One region of the Nesterenkonia halobia genome, then DNA from elsewhere that is predicted to be linked to it. Evidence: predicted binding sites of a transcription regulator. Region 1 holds the regulator's gene; each other region holds the start of a gene.
What was found. The regulator HrcA, encoded in region 1, represses chaperone genes, less so after heat shock. The targets are predictions, from matches to a motif close to TTNGCACTCGNNNNNNNCGAGTGCNAA.
Positions count from the first base shown of each region.

Region 2: groL (chaperonin GroEL) is a predicted target of HrcA. The motif match lies at 3,314-3,340, and genes of this name have one in related genera.
Region 3: groES (co-chaperone GroES) is a predicted target of HrcA. The motif match lies at 2,636-2,662, and genes of this name have one in related genera.

Region 1 is NZ_BAAAYG010000007.1:205,807-212,033, forward strand. It holds gene lepA (translation elongation factor 4) at 1-1,100, shown strand, start outside; gene hemW (radical SAM family heme chaperone HemW) at 1,105-2,376, shown strand; gene ABD652_RS09950 (DUF4870 domain-containing protein) at 2,440-2,859, opposite strand; gene ABD652_RS09955 (DUF3097 family protein) at 3,075-3,962, opposite strand; gene hrcA (heat-inducible transcriptional repressor HrcA) at 4,199-5,215, shown strand; gene dnaJ (molecular chaperone DnaJ) at 5,219-6,227, shown strand, end outside.
Region 2 is NZ_BAAAYG010000018.1:29,740-35,966, reverse strand. It holds gene ABD652_RS13720 (threonine/serine exporter family protein) at 1-1,272, shown strand, start outside; gene ABD652_RS13715 (uracil-DNA glycosylase) at 1,325-2,011, opposite strand; gene ABD652_RS13710 (DUF3263 domain-containing protein) at 2,166-2,513, shown strand; gene ABD652_RS13705 (LytR C-terminal domain-containing protein) at 2,626-3,252, shown strand; gene groL (chaperonin GroEL) at 3,556-5,208, shown strand; gene ABD652_RS13695 (sensor histidine kinase) at 5,385-6,227, opposite strand, start outside.
Region 3 is NZ_BAAAYG010000005.1:163,455-169,681, forward strand. It holds gene ABD652_RS07310 (glycoside hydrolase family 127 protein) at 1-89, opposite strand, end outside; gene groL (chaperonin GroEL) at 441-2,039, opposite strand; gene groES (co-chaperone GroES) at 2,114-2,410, opposite strand; gene guaB (IMP dehydrogenase) at 2,890-4,407, shown strand; gene ABD652_RS07330 (TenA family protein) at 4,482-5,234, shown strand; gene ABD652_RS07335 (GuaB3 family IMP dehydrogenase-related protein) at 5,325-6,227, shown strand, end outside.

The sequences.
Region 1 (6,227 bases):
TCGGCGTCTCGCAGCCGGAGCCGCAGGCCACCGAAGGGCTCGGCGTCGGCGAAGTCGGCTACCTGATCACCGGGGTGAAGGACGTCCGCCAGTCCAAGGTCGGCGACACCGTCACCGCCCGGGACCGCCCGGCCGCAGAGCGGATCGGCGGGTACCAGGAGCCGCGGCCGATGGTCTTCTCCGGGCTGTTCCCGATCGACGGCTCCGAGTTCCCGGTGCTGCGCGAGGCGCTGGAGAAGCTGCAGCTCAACGATGCCGCGCTGAGCTTCGAGCCGGAGACCTCGGCGGCGCTGGGCTTCGGGTTCCGCGTCGGCTTCCTCGGCCTGCTGCACCTGGAGATCACCCGGCAGCGTCTCGAGGCCGAGTACGACCTGGACCTGATCTCCACCGCGCCGAACGTGATCTACCACGTCACCACCGAGGACGGGGAGCTCCACGAGGTCACCAACCCCAGCGAGTTCCCCGACGGCAAGCCGACCGAGATCCGCGAGCCCATCGTGGACGCCACCGTCATCGTCCCCGCCGAGTACGTCGGTCCGGTCATGGAGCTCTGCCAGTCGAGGCGCGGCACCATGCAGGGGATGGACTACCTCTCCGAGGAGCGGGTCGAGCTGCGCTACACGCTGCCGCTGGCCGAGATCGTCTTCGACTTCTTCGACCAGCTGAAGTCGCGCACCAAGGGCTATGCCTCGCTCAACTGGCAGGGGACCGGCGACCAGGCGGCCGACCTGGTCAAGGTCGACATCCTGCTGCAGGGCGACAAGGTCGACGCGTTCTCGGCGATCACCCACCGCGACCACGCCTACTCCTACGGCGTGAAGATGGCCAAGCGACTCAAGGACCTGATCCCGCGCCAGCAGTTCGAGGTGCCGGTGCAGGCCGCCGTCGGCTCGCGCATCATCGCCCGCGAGACCATCCGTGCGATCCGCAAGGACGTGCTCTCGAAATGCTACGGCGGCGACATCTCGCGCAAGCGCAAGCTGCTGGAGAAGCAGAAGGAGGGCAAGAAGCGGATGAAGACCGTCGGCACCGTCGACGTCCCGCAGGAGGCCTTCATCGCCGCGCTGTCCTCCGACGAGGACGGCGAGGGCAAGGACTGACCCGGTGCCGGCCGCCCTGCCGCCCGGCGACCCCGTCCCGAGCGACGGATCCCCGCCGCCCGCCGTCCGCGCGGCGCTGCCCGCCCGCGCCGACCGGCCGCTGGGGCTCTACGTCCACATCCCGTTCTGCTCGGTCCGCTGCGGGTACTGCGACTTCAACACCTACACCGCCGCGGATCTCGGCGAGGGCGCCTCGCGGGAGAGCTACCCGGACACGCTGATCGCCGAGCTGGAGTTCGCCGCCGGCGTCCTCGACGCCGCCGCGGCGCCCGCCCGCCGGCTGTCGACGGTGTTCTTCGGCGGCGGCACGCCGACGCTGCTGCCCGCCGAGGAGCTCGCCCGCATCCTGACCCGCGCCCGGGAGCTCTTCGGCTTCGTCGAGGGCGCGGAGGTCACCACGGAGGCGAATCCGGACACGCTCGACGACGCCGCGGCGGCCACGCTGGCCGCGGCCGGCTTCACCCGGGTCAGCATCGGGATGCAGTCGGCGGTGCCGCATGTGCTGGCCACGCTGGACCGCACCCATGACCCGGCCAACGTCTCGCGCGCGGTCGCGGCGGTCCGCGGCGCCGGCATGGAGGTCAGCCTGGACCTCATCTACGGCACTCCCGGCGAGAGCCTGGCCGACTGGGAGACGAGCCTGCGCGACGCCGTGGCGATGGATCCCGATCACCTCTCGGCGTACTCGCTGATCATCGAGGAGGGCACCGCCATGGCCGCGCAGATCCGGCGCGGGCGGCTGGCCGACGTCGACGGCGACGACCACGCCGACAAGTATCTGCTGGCCGACCGGATCCTCGCCGAGGCGGGCTACTCCTGGTACGAGGTGTCGAACTTCTCCCGCGGGCCGGGGATGCGGTCGCGGCACAATCTGCACTATTGGCAGGACACCGACTGGTGGGGCGCCGGCCCCGGAGCGCATTCGCATCTGGCCGGCCTGCGCTGGTGGAACGTGAAGCATCCCGCGGCCTACGCGCAGCGGCTGGCCGCCGGCATCAGCCCGGGCCACGGCCGTGAAGTGCTCGACGCGGAGGCGGTCGCCCTGGAGCATCTGATGCTGCGGCTGCGCATCGCCGACGGGCTGGATCTCGCCGCGCACGCCGCGCTGGAGGCCGCGGAGCCGATCACCGCCGAGACCACCTCCCGGCTCGTCGCCGAGGGGCTGGTGGAGGAGGAGCCGCTGGTGCCGGATGCGGAGCATCCCGTCGGCCGACTGGTGCTCACCCTGCAGGGCCGGCTGCTGGCCGACGCGGTCACCCGCCGGCTCGCGGACTGATCGCGGCGGCTCGTCGCCGACGGCGCGCCCCGCAGGTCCGAGCGCTCCGGCCGCCGCGGCGGATCAGTGCACCAGGCGCAGGTTCAACCGATAGCGGTACGGACGGCCCTTGTTGCACTCGATGCCGGCGATGAGCCCGGCCAGCGTCATCACGACCCAGAGCAGCACCGCCGCCAGTCCGAAGATCCAGCCGATCAGCGGCAGCAGCGCCAGCATGTAGGCGGCCAGCAGCAGCACGGTCAGCGGCAGCGTGAAGTTCAGCGCCTCCTTCGACTCCTGGGCCACGAACGGCCCGCGGTCGCGGAAGACCAGATAGATCACCAGCGACGGCAGGCAGCCCATCAGCCCGCCGAAGTGCGCGAGCGTGGCCCAGCGCCGGTCCTCGGCGGGGGTCAGCGGCAGGGCGGCCGGCGAGGAGCCCTGCAGATGCTCGGAGGCGCGGGAGCGCTCGGGACGCTCGGCGGAACTGTCGGGCTGTGACACGGCACCTCAGCTCTCTTCACGTGCACTCGGGTCGGCGGTCTGTCGCGGGCGCGTCGCCGCCGCGGAGACGGTCGGCGAACAGTGCCCTGGCGCGCATTCTAGCCGCCGCGCCTGGATGCGCGCCGACATCCGCGGCGCCGCGTCGAGGCGTGTCGGCCCGGTCGGGCGGTCTCAGGCCGTCTCAGGCGGTCTCAGGAAGTCGCAGGACGGGCCCATCAGCCCTGCGGCTCGGCGGTGACGAAGTCGATGAGCTCCTCCACCCGGCCGAGCAGCGCGGGCTCCAGATCGGCGTAGCTGCCCACAGTGCCGAGGATGCGCTTCCAGCCGTGGGCGACGTCGCGCTGGGAGGCGTGCGGCCAGCCCAGCGCGCGCAGCGTGCCGATCTTGATGTCGACGTCGCGCGGGATGTCCGGCCAGCGGTCCAGCCCGAGCAGCTGCGGCTTCACCGCCTGCCAGACATCGACGTACGGATGGCCGAGGACCAGCACGTTGTCGCGGGCGCCGGAGAGCGCCATGGCCTCGGCGGCGATCCGCGACTCCTTCGATCCGGAGACCAGGTGGTCCAGCAGCACGCCCACGCGGCGACCGGGGCCGGGGGAGAACTCGCGCAGTGCGCCGACCAGGTCGTCGGCGCCGTGCAGCGGCTCGACGACGACGCCCTCCAGGCGGAGGTCCTCGCCCCAGACCTTCTCGACCAGCTCGGCGTCGTGCGTGCCCTCGACCCAGATGCGCGAGGCGCGGGCGACGCGGGCGGCGGCGCCGTCGACGGCCACTGAGCCCGAGGCGGTCCGCCGCGGGGCGGCCGGGGCGCTCGTCCGCGGCGCCGGGGCGACCAGCCGCACCGGCTCGCCGTCGACCAGGAAGCCGTGGCCCAGCGGGAAGGCCCGGGTGCGGCCGCGCCGGTCCTCGAGACTCACCGCCTGCACGCCGCCGGCGGCCTCGACGCCGACGACGGCGCCGACCCAGCCGCTCTCGGCCTCCTCGACCACAGTGCCCGGGTCCGCCGGCACGTCGTCGATCTCGCGCTGCTGGGCGCGGCGGCGGGCGGCGAGGTCCGTGGGGCCCCAGGCGGACCAGTCGGCGGAGAATCCAGCGGGTGTCACAGTCTGCAGACCTTAGCAAGGCCGCGTTCGCCCAGGGAGGAGGCGCGCTGCGGGGAGGCGAACAGCCGGGACGAGACGATAGAATCAGCACCTGCCCGCGGAGAGTGCCAGCCGTCGGGCGCCCGCGGCGCGCCCCGCCCGTGCCCGGAGCGTGCCCGAGACCGCCACGGCCGCGCCCCGGCCCGCCGGGGCATCCCGGACCAGCCAGCCCCGTCCACGAGGAGGACCGAGCAGCGATGTCGGACACGCGACGACTGCAGGTGCTGCGCGCCATCGTGGAGGACTATGTCCACAGCCACGAGCCCGTCGGCTCCAAGGCCCTGGTGGACCGGCACAATCTGGAGGTCTCGCCGGCGACGATCCGCAACGACATGGCGCATCTGGAGGCCGACGGGCTCATCGAGGCCCCGCACACCTCCGCCGGCCGCATCCCCACCGATCGGGGCTATCGGCTCTTCGTCGACCGGATCTCCGAGATCCGGCCGCTCAGTCCCGCCGAGCAGCGGGCGATGGACGCCCTGGTCGAGGCCGCCGACGACTACGAGGCCATGCTGGAGCAGACGGTGCGCCTGCTGGCGATGCTGACCAATCAGGTCGCGGTGCTGCAGCATCCGCAGCACAGCACCGCGCGGATCCGCCATGTCGAGGTGCTCTCCATGGGCCGGCAGAAGGTGCTGGTCGTGGTGATCCTCTCCTCCGGCAAGGTCGAGCAGCGGATGGTCACGCTGGCCGAGGGCCTCGAGGAGGAGTCGCTGCACGTCATCGGACGTCGGCTCGTCGCGCAGCTGCACAACCGGTCGGCGACGGCGCTGCCGCTGCCGGTGGACCGGCTCATCGGCTCGGTGGAGCCGGTGCTGCAGCCGGCCATGGCGGTGGTCGCGCAGACAGTGGCCGCGATCCTGGAGTCCGGACGGGTGGATCGCATCATCATGGCGGGCACTGCTAACCTCGCCAGGTCCGACCAGGACCTCGGGCCCTCGCTCGGACCGGTCCTGGAGGCCCTCGAGGAGCAGGTGGTGCTGCTGCGCCTGCTGGAGGAGATGAAGCAGGACGAGCGCGGTCTCTCGGTGCGCATCGGCCACGAGACCAGCCACGACTCGCTCGCCGGAACTGCGGTGGTCGCCGCGGAGTACGGCGCCGACGACGGCGCCCAGCTGGGCGTCGTCGGACCCACGCGCATGGACTACGGCTCGACGATGTCGGCGGTGCGCGCGATGGCACGCTATCTTTCCCGAATCCTGTCTGAAGGGTGAACAGTGACTGACTACTACGAGGCGCTCGGCGTCGACCGCGACGCGTCGACGGAGGAGATCAAGAAGGCGTACCGGAAGCAGGCCCGCAAGCTGCATCCGGACGTGAACCCCTCGGAGGAGGCCGCGGAGAAGTTCAAGGTCCTCGGCCGCGCCTACGAGGTGCTCTCCGACGAGGAGAGGCGGCGGAACTACGACGCCACCGGCGACGAGAACGGCCGCGGCGGCCCGTCCTTCGGCGGGGGAGGCTTCGGCGGCTTCGGCGGCTTCGGCGACATCTTCGAGACCTTCTTCGGCGGCGGGGGAGGCGGCCCGGCCTCGCGCACCCGGCGCGGCCAGGACTCGCTGATCCGCGTGCGCATCGACCTGCAGGACGCGGCCTTCGGCACGACCAAGGAAGTCGAGGTCGAGACGGCGGTGACCTGCTCGGTCTGCGACGGCACCTGCACGCGCGAGGGCTCGACGCCGACCACCTGCTCCGACTGCGGCGGCCACGGCCAGATCCAGCGGCCGATGCGCTCGATCCTGGGCACTGTGCTGCAGACCGAGACCTGCGCCCGCTGCTCCGGCTTCGGCTCGATCATCGAGGACCCCTGCCAGGAGTGCGACGGCCAGGGCCGGGTGCGCGAGCGGCGCACGCTGAAGGTCAAGATCCCCGCCGGCGTGGACAAGGGCAACCGGATCCACCTGGCCGGCGAGGGCGAGGCCGGTCTGGCCGGGGGCCCCTCCGGCGACCTCTACATCGAGGTCGACGTGCGCGCGCACGAGGTCTTCACCCGCCGCGGCAACGACCTGCACGCCACGGTCACCGTGCCGATGACCGCCGCGGCGCTGGGCACCACGGTCAGCCTGGACACCTTCGACGGCGAGGAGCAGATCGAGGTGAAGCCGGGCACGCAGTCCGGCGAGGTCTTCACCCTCCGCGACCGCGGCGTGCAGCACCTGCGCGGCGGCGGACGCGGGGCGCTGAAGGTCCACCTGAAGGTCGAGACCCCGCAGAAGCTCAGCGAGCGGC
Region 2 (6,227 bases), on a different contig from region 1:
TCCGACGAGCTGGCCACCATCTCCTTCGTCCTGGACCTGGGCGAGACGCTCTTCCGCTACGGCGCCGGCGCCCTGGAGGTGGAGACTTCGATCATCGCGGTCACCGCCGCGTTCGGCATGTCCAACACCGACGTCGACATCACCAACCAGTCGATCAGCCTGAACTGGGCCCCGGAGGGCAAGATCCCGTACTCGCGGGTGCGGGTGGTCCGGTCCTGGTCGGGGAACTTCAAGTCGCTGGCGGCGGTGCACCGGCTGGTCAGCGACATCAGCGCCGGGCGCATGACGCGCGCCGAGGCCGCGACGCGGCTGCACGAGGTCACCCACGATCCCAAGCCGTATCCGCGGTGGATGGCCACCGTCTGCGGCGCGATCTTCGCCAGCTTCTTCGCCGCCTACCTCGGGGCCCCGGTGCTCGACGCGGCGCTGGGCTTCACGGCGACGCTGCTGGTGCTGGGCACCACGCGGCGGCTGGCGGCCTGGCGCGTGCCGGAGTTCTACGGCCTGGCCGCCGGCGGGTTCGTCGCCACCTCCATCGCGATGGGCGCCTTCGGGCTCGGCGCGCCGGTGGCGCCGTCGATCGTGGTGTCGGGCGGGCTGATGATCCTGCTGCCCTCGGCACGGATCGTCTCGGCCATCCAGGACGGGATCAACGGCTTCCCGCTGACCGCCGCCGGACGCCTGGTCTCGGCGATGATCGCCTTCGCCGGCATGACCGCGGGCATCATGGCCGCCGTCGTCGTCGCCGATCTGTTCGGCGCCCCGGAGATCGACGTCGCGGTGCCGATGCACCGGCTCTATCACCCGGCGGTGCTGGTGGGGCTGGTCTTCTGCGCGGCGGTGGCGGCCGCCGTCGTCGAGCAGACCCGCTGGACGATGCTGCTGCCCACCGGAGTGATCTCCGCGCTGGGCTTCCTGGCCTACTTCGCCGGCGAGCAGATCGGGCTGGGCGAACGCATCATCCCGGTCATCGGCGGCACCGTCGTCGGGGCCCTGGGGCGCGTGGTCGCGCTGCGCATGGGCGCCCCGCAGCTGGTGATCGCCGTGCCGGCGATGATGTTCATGCTGCCCGGGCTGATGATCTTCCGCGGCATGTACCAGATCGCGATGGGGTCGACGACGACGTTCATGATGGGCGGTCTGACTCAGCTGTTCAACGCGATGATCATCATCATGTCGATCGCCGCGGGCATCGTGCTCGGCGATGTGATCATGCGCCGGTTCACCACGGGGCTGCCGTCCAACGAGCGCGAGCGGGCCCGACGGCGATAGCGCGGCTCCGTCGCCCGGGCTTCGGGCGCGGGCATCGGCGCCTGCGACGTCGCTAGAGCGACCAGTCGACCGGCTCGGCGCCCATCGCCTGCAGCGCCGCGTTCGCCCGGGAGAACGGCCGCGAGCCGAAGAACCCGCGGCGGGCCGAGAGCGGCGAGGGGTGCGAGCTGGTGAGCACCGCCGTGTGCTCGCCGGCATCGAGCAGCGGCTGCAGCGACTTCGCCTGGGCTCCCCAGAGGATGGAGACCAGCGGCGTGCCCCGGGCGACCAGCGCGCGGACGGCGGCCTCGGTGATCTGCTCCCAGCCGATCCCGCGGTGCGAGGCCGACGAGCCGGCGGCGACGGTCAGCACCCGGTTGAGCATCAGCACGCCCTGGCCGGCCCAGGGACGCAGATCCCCGTGCTCGGCCGGCGGCAGGCCCAGGTCGGCCTGCCGCTCCGCGTAGATGTTCTGCAGGCTGCGCGGGACCGGGCGGACGTCGGGGGCGACGGCGAAGGACATCCCGATCGGATGCCCGGGGGTGGGGTAGGGGTCCTGCCCGATGATCAGCACCCGGACCTGGTCGAAGGGCTGCCGGAAGGCGCGCAGCACGTCGGGCGGCTCGGGGAGCACATGCTCGCCGGCGGCGCGCCGGCGCGCGACCTCGGCGCGCACGCGGTCGAAGGCCTCCTGCTGCGGAGCCAGGGCATGCTCCCAGCCGGGGTCGAGCGGGGCGATCAGATCGGTGTGCAGGTCCATCGCGCTCCAGCCTAGGCCCCTCGAGGGCGCGGTCGCGAGGCCGCGGCGAGGCCGTCGCGAGGCCGAGGGCGAACACAGAGCGCGGGGATGCCGCCGCCGTCGGCCGCCGCGCCGTAGGATGGGCGGTGCACCGACCAGTCAGGAGGAGGCCCCGATGAGCGCACCCGGATCCGCGGACGCGATCCTGGAGACCTCGCCGGACGCCGAGCCGCCGAGCGCGGAGGCGGGAGAGTCGCCGGCCGAGTCGACGACCCCGCGGCGCGCCGGCCAGCTCACCGAGCAGGAGCGGCAGATCCTGGACCTGGAGCGCCAATGGTGGAAGTACGCCGGCGCGAAGGACCAGGCGATCAGCGACCGGCTGGGGATCTCGGCGGTGGCCTACCACCAGGTGCTGAACCGACTGATCGACGCGGAGGCCGCCCAGGCCCACGACCCGATGCTCGTCAAGCGGCTGCGCCGGCAGCGCGACGCGCGCCAGCGGGGCCGGGCCTCGCGACGATGAGCGGGAGGACGAGGATCCCGGCGGCGTCACGGACGTCGCCGACGGCCGCCGGGCCGCACCGGCGAGGGACCGGTGACACTGATGACGCGCACGTGGTGAGGACGCGACGACGATGACCCAGCATCATCCGCAGGACCAGTTCGACGAGGTGCCGCCCTATGCGGACGGCCGGATCGGCAAGCACCGGGCCGCAGCTCCGGGCACGGAGCAGCGGCGCGGCGGCGCCGCGCTGCGCTGGGTGACGCTGCTGGCGGTCTTCGCGCTGCTGGTCGGCGCCTTCAGCTACTTCGTGCTGCCCCGCCTGCCCGACGACTGGGTGCCCTTCGCCGGCGACGACGCCGCCGAGCAGCAGGCCGAGCCCGCCGGCGAGGCCTCGGGCGCCGCGGACGGCGAGTCCGGGGAGGGCTCCTCCGACGGCGAGGGGTCCGACGAGGGGGCCGCCGAGGAGACGCCCACCGCCGCCGACACCGAGACTCCGGTGCAGATCATCGACGCCGGCCTGCCCGAGGGCGGGCTCGACGACGTCGAGGCGCGGCTGGCCGAGATGCAGTACAACGTCACCAGCACCGCCTCCTGGGAGGACTCCTGGGGCGAGGTCGAGACTCCGGTGATCTACTACCCGAGCGGGCAGCAGGAGCACGCTCAGGACCTGGCGGAGGCGTACGGCGTCGAGACCGTCGAGGAGAACACCAGCTGGAGCGTCGTGGCGCTGGTCGTCGGCGAGGAACAGGCCGAGTGAGGAGCCGGGCCGCGGCCCGGCGACAGCTTGCACTCTCCTGGGCAGAGTGCTAAATATTGAGCTGGCACTCACTGTATGAGACTGCCAGGCGACGCGTCGGCGTCGGGCCGACTGCCCGGCGTCGTCCTCGCCCGGCGGCCTCAGGCAGGAGTGGGATGAACCTGAACAGGTGAGGCCGAGAAGTGCGCCTCCGGTGACGCGGAGGCGCGGCCGTCCGTCGCGGGCATCTGGCGAGGTTCGACCCTTCTGACGCGAACACGTCCGAATCACACCATCCGCAGTCCAGGAAGGACACGTGCCGACATGGCTAAGACCATCGCATTCGACGAGGAGGCCCGCCGGGGCCTCGAGCGAGGCCTGAACAGCCTCGCCGACGCCGTCAAGGTCACCTTGGGCCCCCGCGGCCGCAACGTCGTGCTGGAGAAGGCGTGGGGCGCTCCCACGATCACCAACGACGGCGTCTCCATCGCCAAGGAGATCGAGCTCGAGGACGCCTACGAGAAGATCGGCGCCGAGCTCGTCAAGGAGGTCGCCAAGAAGACCGACGACGTCGCCGGCGACGGCACCACCACCGCCACGGTGCTGGCCCAGTCCCTGGTCAAGGAGGGGCTGCGCAACGTGGCCGCCGGCACTGACCCGATGGGGCTGAAGCGCGGCATCGACAAGGCCGTCGAGGCGGTCACCGAGGAGCTCTTCAAGTCCGCGAAGGAGGTCGAGACCAAGGAGCAGATCGCGGCCACCGCCTCGATCTCCGCGGCCGACCCGCAGATCGGCGAGCTGATCGCCGAGGCGCTGGACAAGGTCGGCAAGGAAGGCGTCATCACCGTCGAGGAGTCGAACACCTTCGGTCTGGAGCTGGAGCTCACCGAGGGCATGCGCTTCGACAAGGGCTACCTCTCGGGCTACTTCGTCACCGACTCCGAGCGCCAGGAGGCGGTCCTCGACGACCCGTACATCCTGATCGTGAACTCCAAGATCTCCAACGTGAAGGACCTCATCGGAGTCCTCGAGCAGGTCATGCAGTCGAACCGTCCGCTGCTGGTCATCGCCGAGGACGTCGAGGGCGAGGCCCTGGCCGCGCTGGTGGTCAACAAGCTCAAGGGCACCTTCAAGTCCGTGGCCGTCAAGGCCCCGGGCTTCGGCGACCGCCGCAAGGCCATGCTGGCCGACATCGCCGTGCTGACCGGCGGCCAGGTCATCGCCGAGGAGGTCGGCCTGAAGCTGGAGAGCGCCACTCTCGACCTGCTGGGCACCGCCCGCAAGGTGGTCGTCACCAAGGATGAGGCCACCATCGTCGAGGGCGCCGGCGACGCCGACGAGATCGCCGGCCGCGTCTCGCAGATCAAGGCGGAGATCGCCAACAGCGACTCCGACTACGACCGGGAGAAGCTGCAGGAGCGGCTGGCCAAGCTGGCCGGCGGCGTCGCGGTCATCAAGGCCGGCGCGGCCACCGAGGTCGAGCTCTCCGAGCGCAAGCACCGCATCGAGGACGCCGTGCGCAACGCCAAGGCCGCCGTCGACGAGGGCATCGTCGCCGGAGGCGGTGCGGCGCTGCTGCAGGCCGGCGCCCGGGCCTTCCAGAACCTCTCGCTGACCGGCGACGAGGCGACCGGGGCGAACATCGTCAAGCTCGCCGTCGAGGGCCCGCTGAAGCAGATCGCCATCAACGCCGGTCTGGAGCCGGGCGTCGTGGCCGAGAAGGTCAAGTCGCTGCCGGACGGCACCGGGCTGAACGCCGCCACCGGCGCGTACGAGGACCTGCTCGAGGCCGGCGTCAACGACCCGGTGAAGGTGACCCGCTCGGCGCTTCAGAACGCCGCGTCGATCGCGTCGCTGTTCCTCACCACGGAGGCGGTCGTGGCCGACAAGCCGGAGAAGAACGCCGCGGGTGCCGGCGCCGAGGGCGGCGGCATGGACCCGATGGGCGGCATGGGCGGCATGGGCGGCATGATGTGATCATCGGCGCCCGCCGCGCGGGCTGAGCCGGCCGTCGGCTGAGTCCGCACCGCGCAGAGGCCCCGCAGGAGCGATCCTGCGGGGCCTCTGCTGTGTGGTCGGGGGCGCGCGGTGGCCGGCCGGTGCGACGGCGGCGGTGCGACGGCCGGCGGTGCGACGGCGCGGCGGCCGTCAGGTCAGCTCAGCGAGCCGTCGTCCGCCTCGGAGTAGTCCGACTCGTGGTCGCTCTGGTCCTCGGGCTCGACCATCGGCAGCCGCAGCGTCATCGTCGCCCCGCCGCCCTCGGTCTCGCTGTGCCGGATCGTGCCGTCGTGCTGGGCGGCGATGGCCGCGACGATGGCCAGACCCAGGCCGGTGCCGCCGGTGCCGCGGTCGCGGGAGGTGTCGACCCGGTAGAAGCGCTCGAAGATGCGCGCGGCGTCCTCGTCGGAGATGCCCTCGCCGTGGTCGCGGACCTGCAGCACCGAGTCGGTGCGCCCCCGGATCAGGCTCTCGGTGCCCACGGCCAGCTCCAGCGGGGAGCCTTCCGGGGTGTAGCGCAGCGCATTGGTGATCAGGTTGGTCACGATCTGGCGGATCTTGCCCTCTTCGCCGAACACCGGCGCCGGACGCGGCGGTCCGCCGTCGAGGCCGACCACCCGGACCTCGCGGTCGGGGCTGTTCACGCCGAGGTCGGTGGCGGCGTCGTGGGCGATGAGGTTCAGGTCCGCCGGGGTGGACTGCAGCGGACGCTGCTCGTCCAGCCGGGCCAGGTGGAGCATGTCCTCGACCAGCTGCGACATCCGCTTGGCCTCGGACTCGATGCGTCCCATGGCCTCCTCGACCTTCTCCTCCTCGTCGAGCCCGCCGTGCCGGTAGAGCTCGGAGAAGCCGCCGATGGTCACCAGGGGAGTGCGCAGCTCGTGCGAGGCATCCTGGATGAAGCGGCGCATCTTCTCCTCGGAGTCGGACTTCGCCCGGAACGCCGCCTCGATGTGCTCGAGCATCGCGTTCAGCGAGCGGGAGAGCCGGCCGATCTC
Region 3 (6,227 bases), on a different contig from region 1:
GCACCGATGCGCGGGACGGCCGGGGCGACGGGCGACGTCGGGCGGGTGCGGGCGGAGGCCTCGGGGTGGGCGGGCTGTTCGGCGGACATGCAGCGGACTCCTTCATCGATGTAATCCGTGATGGGGATCATTCTATGGCAGGAGCGTCGGATGCCGCGCGGGACTCTGGATGCTCTGGCCCGGCACTGAGTGGTCACGTATGACGGGATCTCACGGTCTCAAGCGGCGTGTCGCGCCCGAGACGCCGTCAGGAATGACCACTCGATGGGGAGGGATCGACGGGGAGGGGGCGGATCGGAGGGACGCGCGCTGCGGAGGGGCGCGCGAGACCGAGGGCAGGCGGCGTCGGGCCGCCCCTCGCACGAGAAGGGGCCCGGGAGCAGCAGCTCCCGGGCCCCGTCCTGTGCCGGTCGATCGGCAGGAGGTCGATCAGACGAGGGTCAGCCCTCGTCCTCCTGGTCCTTCTTGTCGACGATCAGCGTCTCGGTGGTCAGCACCAGCGCCGCGATGGAGGCGGCGTTCTGCAGCGCCGAACGGGTCACCTTGACCGGGTCGATGACGCCGGCCGCGATGAGGTCGCCGTACTCGCCGGTCTTGGCGTTGAAGCCGTGGTTCGGCTCCAGGTCCGCCACCTTGGAGGCGACGACGAAGCCGTCCTCGCCGGCGTTCTGCGCGATCCAGCGCAGCGGCTGGACCAGCGCGCGGCGGACGATGCCCACTGCGGCGGCGGCGTCGTCGGAGAGCTCCTGGACCGTCGAGTCCTCGTCCAGGGCGGACAGCGCGTTGATCAGCGCCGTGCCGCCGCCGGCGACGATGCCCTCCTCGAGCGCGGCACGCGTGGAGGACACGGCGTCCTCGATGCGGTGCTTGCGCTCCTTGAGCTCCACCTCGGTGGCGGCGCCGACCTTGATGACGCCGATGCCGCCGGCCAGCTTGGCCAGCCGCTCCTGCAGCTTCTCGCGGTCCCACTCGGAGTCGGTCGCGTCGGCCTGGGCCTTGATGGTCGCCGCACGTGCCTGGACGTCCTCCGCGGAGCCGGCGCCGTCGACGATCGTGGTGGAGTCCTTGGTGACCGTGACGCGGCGGGCGGTGCCCAGCGCGTCGAGGTCGACCTGGTCCAGCTTCAGGCCCAGCTCCGAGGAGATGACCTGGCCGCCGGTGAGCACCGCGATGTCCTCGAGCATGGCCTTGCGGCGGTCGCCGAAGCCGGGGGCCTTGACGGCCGCGACGTTCAGCGTGCCCTTGAGCTTGTTCACCACCAGAGTCGACAGGGCCTCGCCCTCGACGTCCTCGGCGATGATGAACAGCGGCTTCTTGGTCTGCATGACCTTCTCCAGCACGGGCAGGAACTCCTGCACGTTGGAGATCTTGCCCTGGTGGATCAGGATGTAGGCGTCCTCGAGGACCGCCTCCTGCCGCTCGCCGTCGGTGACGAAGTGCGGGGAGAGGTAGCCCTTGTCGAACTGCATGCCCTCGGTGATGTCGAGCTCGGTCGACGTCGTCGAGGACTCCTCGATGGTGATGACGCCCTCGGTGCCGACCGCGTCGAACGCGCGGGCCAGCAGCTCGCCGACCTCGTCGTCCTGCGCGGAGATCGCACCGACGTAGGAGACCTCCTGCTGGCCGGAGACCTCGCGGGCGTTGGTGCGCAGGCGCTCGGTGATCGCCTCGACGGCGACCTCGATGCCGCGCTTGATCTCGCTCGGGGCCGCACCGGCGGCCACGTTGCGCAGGCCTTCCTTGACCAGCGCCTGGGCCAGCACCGTCGCAGTGGTGGTGCCGTCGCCGGCGACGTCGTTGGTCTTGGTGGCGACCTCCTTGGCGAGCTGGGCGCCGAGGTTCTCGTAGGAGTCCTCGACCTCGATCTCGCGGGCGATGGTCACGCCGTCGTTGGTGATGGTCGGAGCGCCCCAGGACTTGTCGAGGACGACGTTGCGGCCCTTGGGGCCGAGCGTCACCTTGACGGTGTCGGCGAGCTTGTCGATGCCGGCCTCGAGTGCCTTCCGGGCGGCATCGTCGAACTCAAGCTGCTTTGCCATGTGCTTGCTGCTCCTTACAGAGAGTCAGAACAGAGTCGATGTTCGGGTGTCGAGAGAGCTCGGGGAGCCCGAGATCACTTCTCGACGACGGCCAGGACGTCGCGCGAGTTCAGCACGAGGAACTCGTCGCCGCCGGTCTTGACCTCGGTGCCGCCGAACTTCGAGTAGATGACGACGTCGCCCTCGTTGACGTCGACGGGCACACGGTTGCCCTTGTCGTCGACGCGGCCCGGGCCGACGGCCACGACCTGGCCCTCCTGGGGCTTCTCCTGGGCGGTGTCCGGGATCACCAGGCCGGAAGCGGTGGTCTGCTCAGCTTCCAGGGGGCGGACAACAATGCGATCCTCGAGGGGCTTGATGGAGACTGACACGTCAGTACTCTCCTTTGCGTGAAGTCGATCTCGGTTGCGGTCGGGCCCTGCCCTCCCAGGTGACGCCGGGAAGTGACGGGCTCGGAGGTGTGTTGCGCGCCTTGGGAGTGACCAACCGTCGTCGCGGTGCCGGATGGTGCCCCGTCAGGCTCGTCGCCCCGGGTGACGGCCCGGCGCGACGGGCACCCCGCGGTGGTGGGTGCCACGATAGACTTTAGGACGGCTTTAGCACTCGGTCAAGCAGAGTGCTAAAGCCGGCGACGGCGGGCGGAGGCCGCTCCTCGCGCCGGTCCGTGCCGGGGCGGCCAGCTCGGCGCGGGGCTCCGTGCGTGGCCCGGCGTGCGACCCGGCGCGCAGCCCCGCCCGAGGCCGCACGGGCGGTCGACCGGCACCGACCGGCACAGTGTGCGGCGGGCGTCCCCGCGGCAGTAGAATCGGGGTCGGCCCGGATCCCGCCAGACTCCCTCTGAGAGGCACCAGTGACTGAGACTCCCGCTGACTCCCACGACCCCTTCGCCCTCGTGGGGCTGACCTACGACGACGTCCTCCTGCTCCCCGGCGAGACCGACGTCATCCCCTCCGAGGCGGACACCGCCACGCGGCTCTCCCGCGGCATCGAGATCAGCGCTCCGGTGGTCTCGGCGGCGATGGACACCGTCACCGAGGCGCCGATGGCCATCGCGATGGCCCGCCAGGGCGGCATCGGGATCCTGCACCGCAACCTCTCCATCGAGGACCAGGTCCGGCAGGTCGACAAGGTCAAGCGCTCCGAGTCGGGGATGATCTCCGACCCGGTGACCATCACCCCGGACGCGACGCTGAAGGACCTCGACGACCTCTGCGCCCACTACCGCGTCTCCGGACTGCCGGTGGTCGACGCGGAGAAGACGCTGCTGGGCATCATCACCAACCGCGACATCCGCTTCGTCCCGGCCGAGGACTACCTGACCACGAAGGTCTACGAGAAGATGACCGCCCAGCCGCTGATCACCGCGCGCGACGGCATCGCCTCCGAGGAGGTCATCCGACTCTTCTCCGAGCACCGCGTGGAGAAGCTGCCGCTGGTCGACGACGCCGGCCGGCTGACCGGGCTGATCACCGTCAAGGACTTCGACAAGGCCGACAAGTACCCGCAGGCCACCAAGGATGCCGAGGGCCGGCTGCGCGTGGGCGCGGCCGTGGGCTTCTTCGGCGAGGGCTTCGACCGCGCGATGAGCCTGGTCGAGGCCGGCGTGGACACGCTGGTCGTGGACACCGCCAACGGCCACACCCGCGGTGTGCTGGACATGATCGCCAAGCTCAAGGCCGAGCCGGCCGCCGCCGGCGTCGACGTCATCGGCGGCCAGGCCGCCACCCGTCGCGGCGCCCAGGCGCTGGTCGACGCCGGGGCGGACGCGATCAAGGTCGGCGTCGGGCCGGGCTCGATCTGCACCACCCGCGTGGTCGCCGGCGTCGGCGTCCCGCAGATCACCGCGATCCACGAGTCGGCCAAGGCGGCCCGCCCGGCCGGCGTGCCGCTGATCGCCGACGGCGGGCTGCAGCACCCCGGCGACATCGGCAAGGCGCTGGTCGCCGGCGCCGACTCGGTGATGCTCGGCTCGCTGCTGGCCGGCGCCGCGGAGTCCCCGGGCGACCTGGTCTTCTCCAACGGCAAGCAGTTCAAGGCTTACCGCGGCATGGGGTCGATGGGCGCGATGCAGACCCGCGGGAAGAACACCTCCTACTCCAAGGACCGCTACTTCCAGGCCGACGTCCCCGAGGACGAGGAGCTCATCCCCGAGGGCGTCGAGGGGCGCGTGCCCTACCGCGGCCCGCTCTCGGCGGTGCTGCACCAGCTGGTCGGCGGGCTCCGCCAGACGATGTTCTACGTCGGCGCGCACACCGTCGACGAGCTCAAGGCGCACAGCAGCTTCGTGCGGATCACCCCCGCCGGACTCAAGGAGTCCCACCCGCACGACATCTCCATGACGGTCGAGGCGCCGAACTACCAGCGCTGAGTCCGCCGGCGGCGCGCCAGCGGCGGTCGCGCCGCCGACGAGACGGGCCCGCGCAGGACGAGAGGAGGGTCGTGATGGCCGCATCCCAGCCGACGCCGGCGCCGGCGTCGTACGTGGACGCGCCCGCTCTGAGGGTGGGCGCGCACTGCCGCACCGCCTGGCGTCAGGCGCGCGAGGCGCTGGTCGACATCGCCGGCCTCGAGTTCCTCGCCGAGCTGGCCGACGGCACCCTGCCGACGGCGACCTTCGTGCACTACATCCAGCAGGACGCGGCGTATCTGGCCGGCTACGGCCGGGCGATGACGCTGCTGGCCGCCGGCGCCCGGGACCGCGACCAGATGCGCTTCTGGGCGCGGGCGACCTCGGAGACCATCGCCGAGGAGCAGGCCATGCAGGCCCAGCTGATGGAGTCGCGGCAGTTCGCCTCGATCGCCGCGGAGCTGGCCGGCGACGACGGCGAGGTCGTGCCCTCGCCGACGACGCTGGGCTACACCTCCTGGCTCGTGGCCACCGCCGCCGTCGACGAGCACGAGGTGGCCGTCGCCGCCGTGCTGCCCTGCTTCTGGGTCTACGCCGAGGTCGGCCGGCACCTGGTGGAGACGATCGGCGAGGGCATGGCCGAGCATCCCTACCGGCGCTGGGTGGAGACCTACTCCGACCCGGAGTACGACGCCGCCGTCGAAGAGGCCTGCGGCATCTTCGAGGCGCTCTACGAGGAGGCCGACGAGCCGCTGCGGGCGCGGATGCTGGCGGCCTTCCGCCGCGGATGCGTCTATGAGCACCACTTCTGGGACGCCGCCCGCCGGCGGGAGGACTGGAGCCGCTGAGGCGACGCGCGCCGTCGCCGGCGGGCCCGGCACGGGCCCGCGACGAGACCACGATGCCGCCCGTCCGGGTCGGCGAGGAGGAACAGAGACGTGACCAACGAGATCCCGATCGGCCTGGCGAAGTCGGGCGTCCGCGGCTGGGCGCTGGACGACGTCGCCGTGGTGCCCAACCGCCGCACGCGCAGCCCCCAGGAGGTGAGCCTCGACTGGCAGATCGACGCCTATGACTTCGACATGCCGGTCATCGGAGCGCCGATGGACTCGGTGATGTCGCCGGCGACCGCCATCGCGCTGGGGCGGCTCGGCGGCCTGGGCGTGCTGAACCTCGAGGGGCTGTGGACCCGCTACGAGGACCCGGAGCCGGTGCTGGCCGAGATCGCCGAGCTGGAGGCCCAGGAGGTCTCGCCGGCGAACACCGAGCGGCTGCAGCGGCTGTACTCCGAGCCGATCAAGGCCGAGCTGATCACCGCCCGACTGGCGGAGATCCGCGAGGCCGGGGTGGTGGTCTCCGGCTCGCTGACCCCGCAGCGGACCCAGGAGTTCTACCAGACGGTCGTCGAGGCCGGCGTGGACATGTTCGTCATCCGCGGCACCACGGTCTCGGCCGAGCACGTCTCGCAGAACGGCGACCCGCTGAACCTCAAGGAGTTCATCTACGAGCTCGACGTGCCGGTGATCGTCGGCGGCGCCGCCGGCTACACCCCGGCGCTGCACCTGATGCGCACCGGTGCGGCCGGCGTGCTGGTCGGCTTCGGCGGGGGATCGTCGACGACGACCCGCCGGGCGATGGGCATCCGCGTGCCGATGGCCACCGCCATCAGCGACATCGCCGCCGCCCGCCGCGACTACCTCGACGAGTCCGGCGGCCGCTATGTCCACGTCATCGCCGACGGCGGACTGGGCACCTCCGGTGACATCGTCAAGGCCCTGGGCATGGGCGCCGACGCGGTCATGCTCGGCACCACCCTGGCCCGGGCGGAGGAGGCCCCCGGC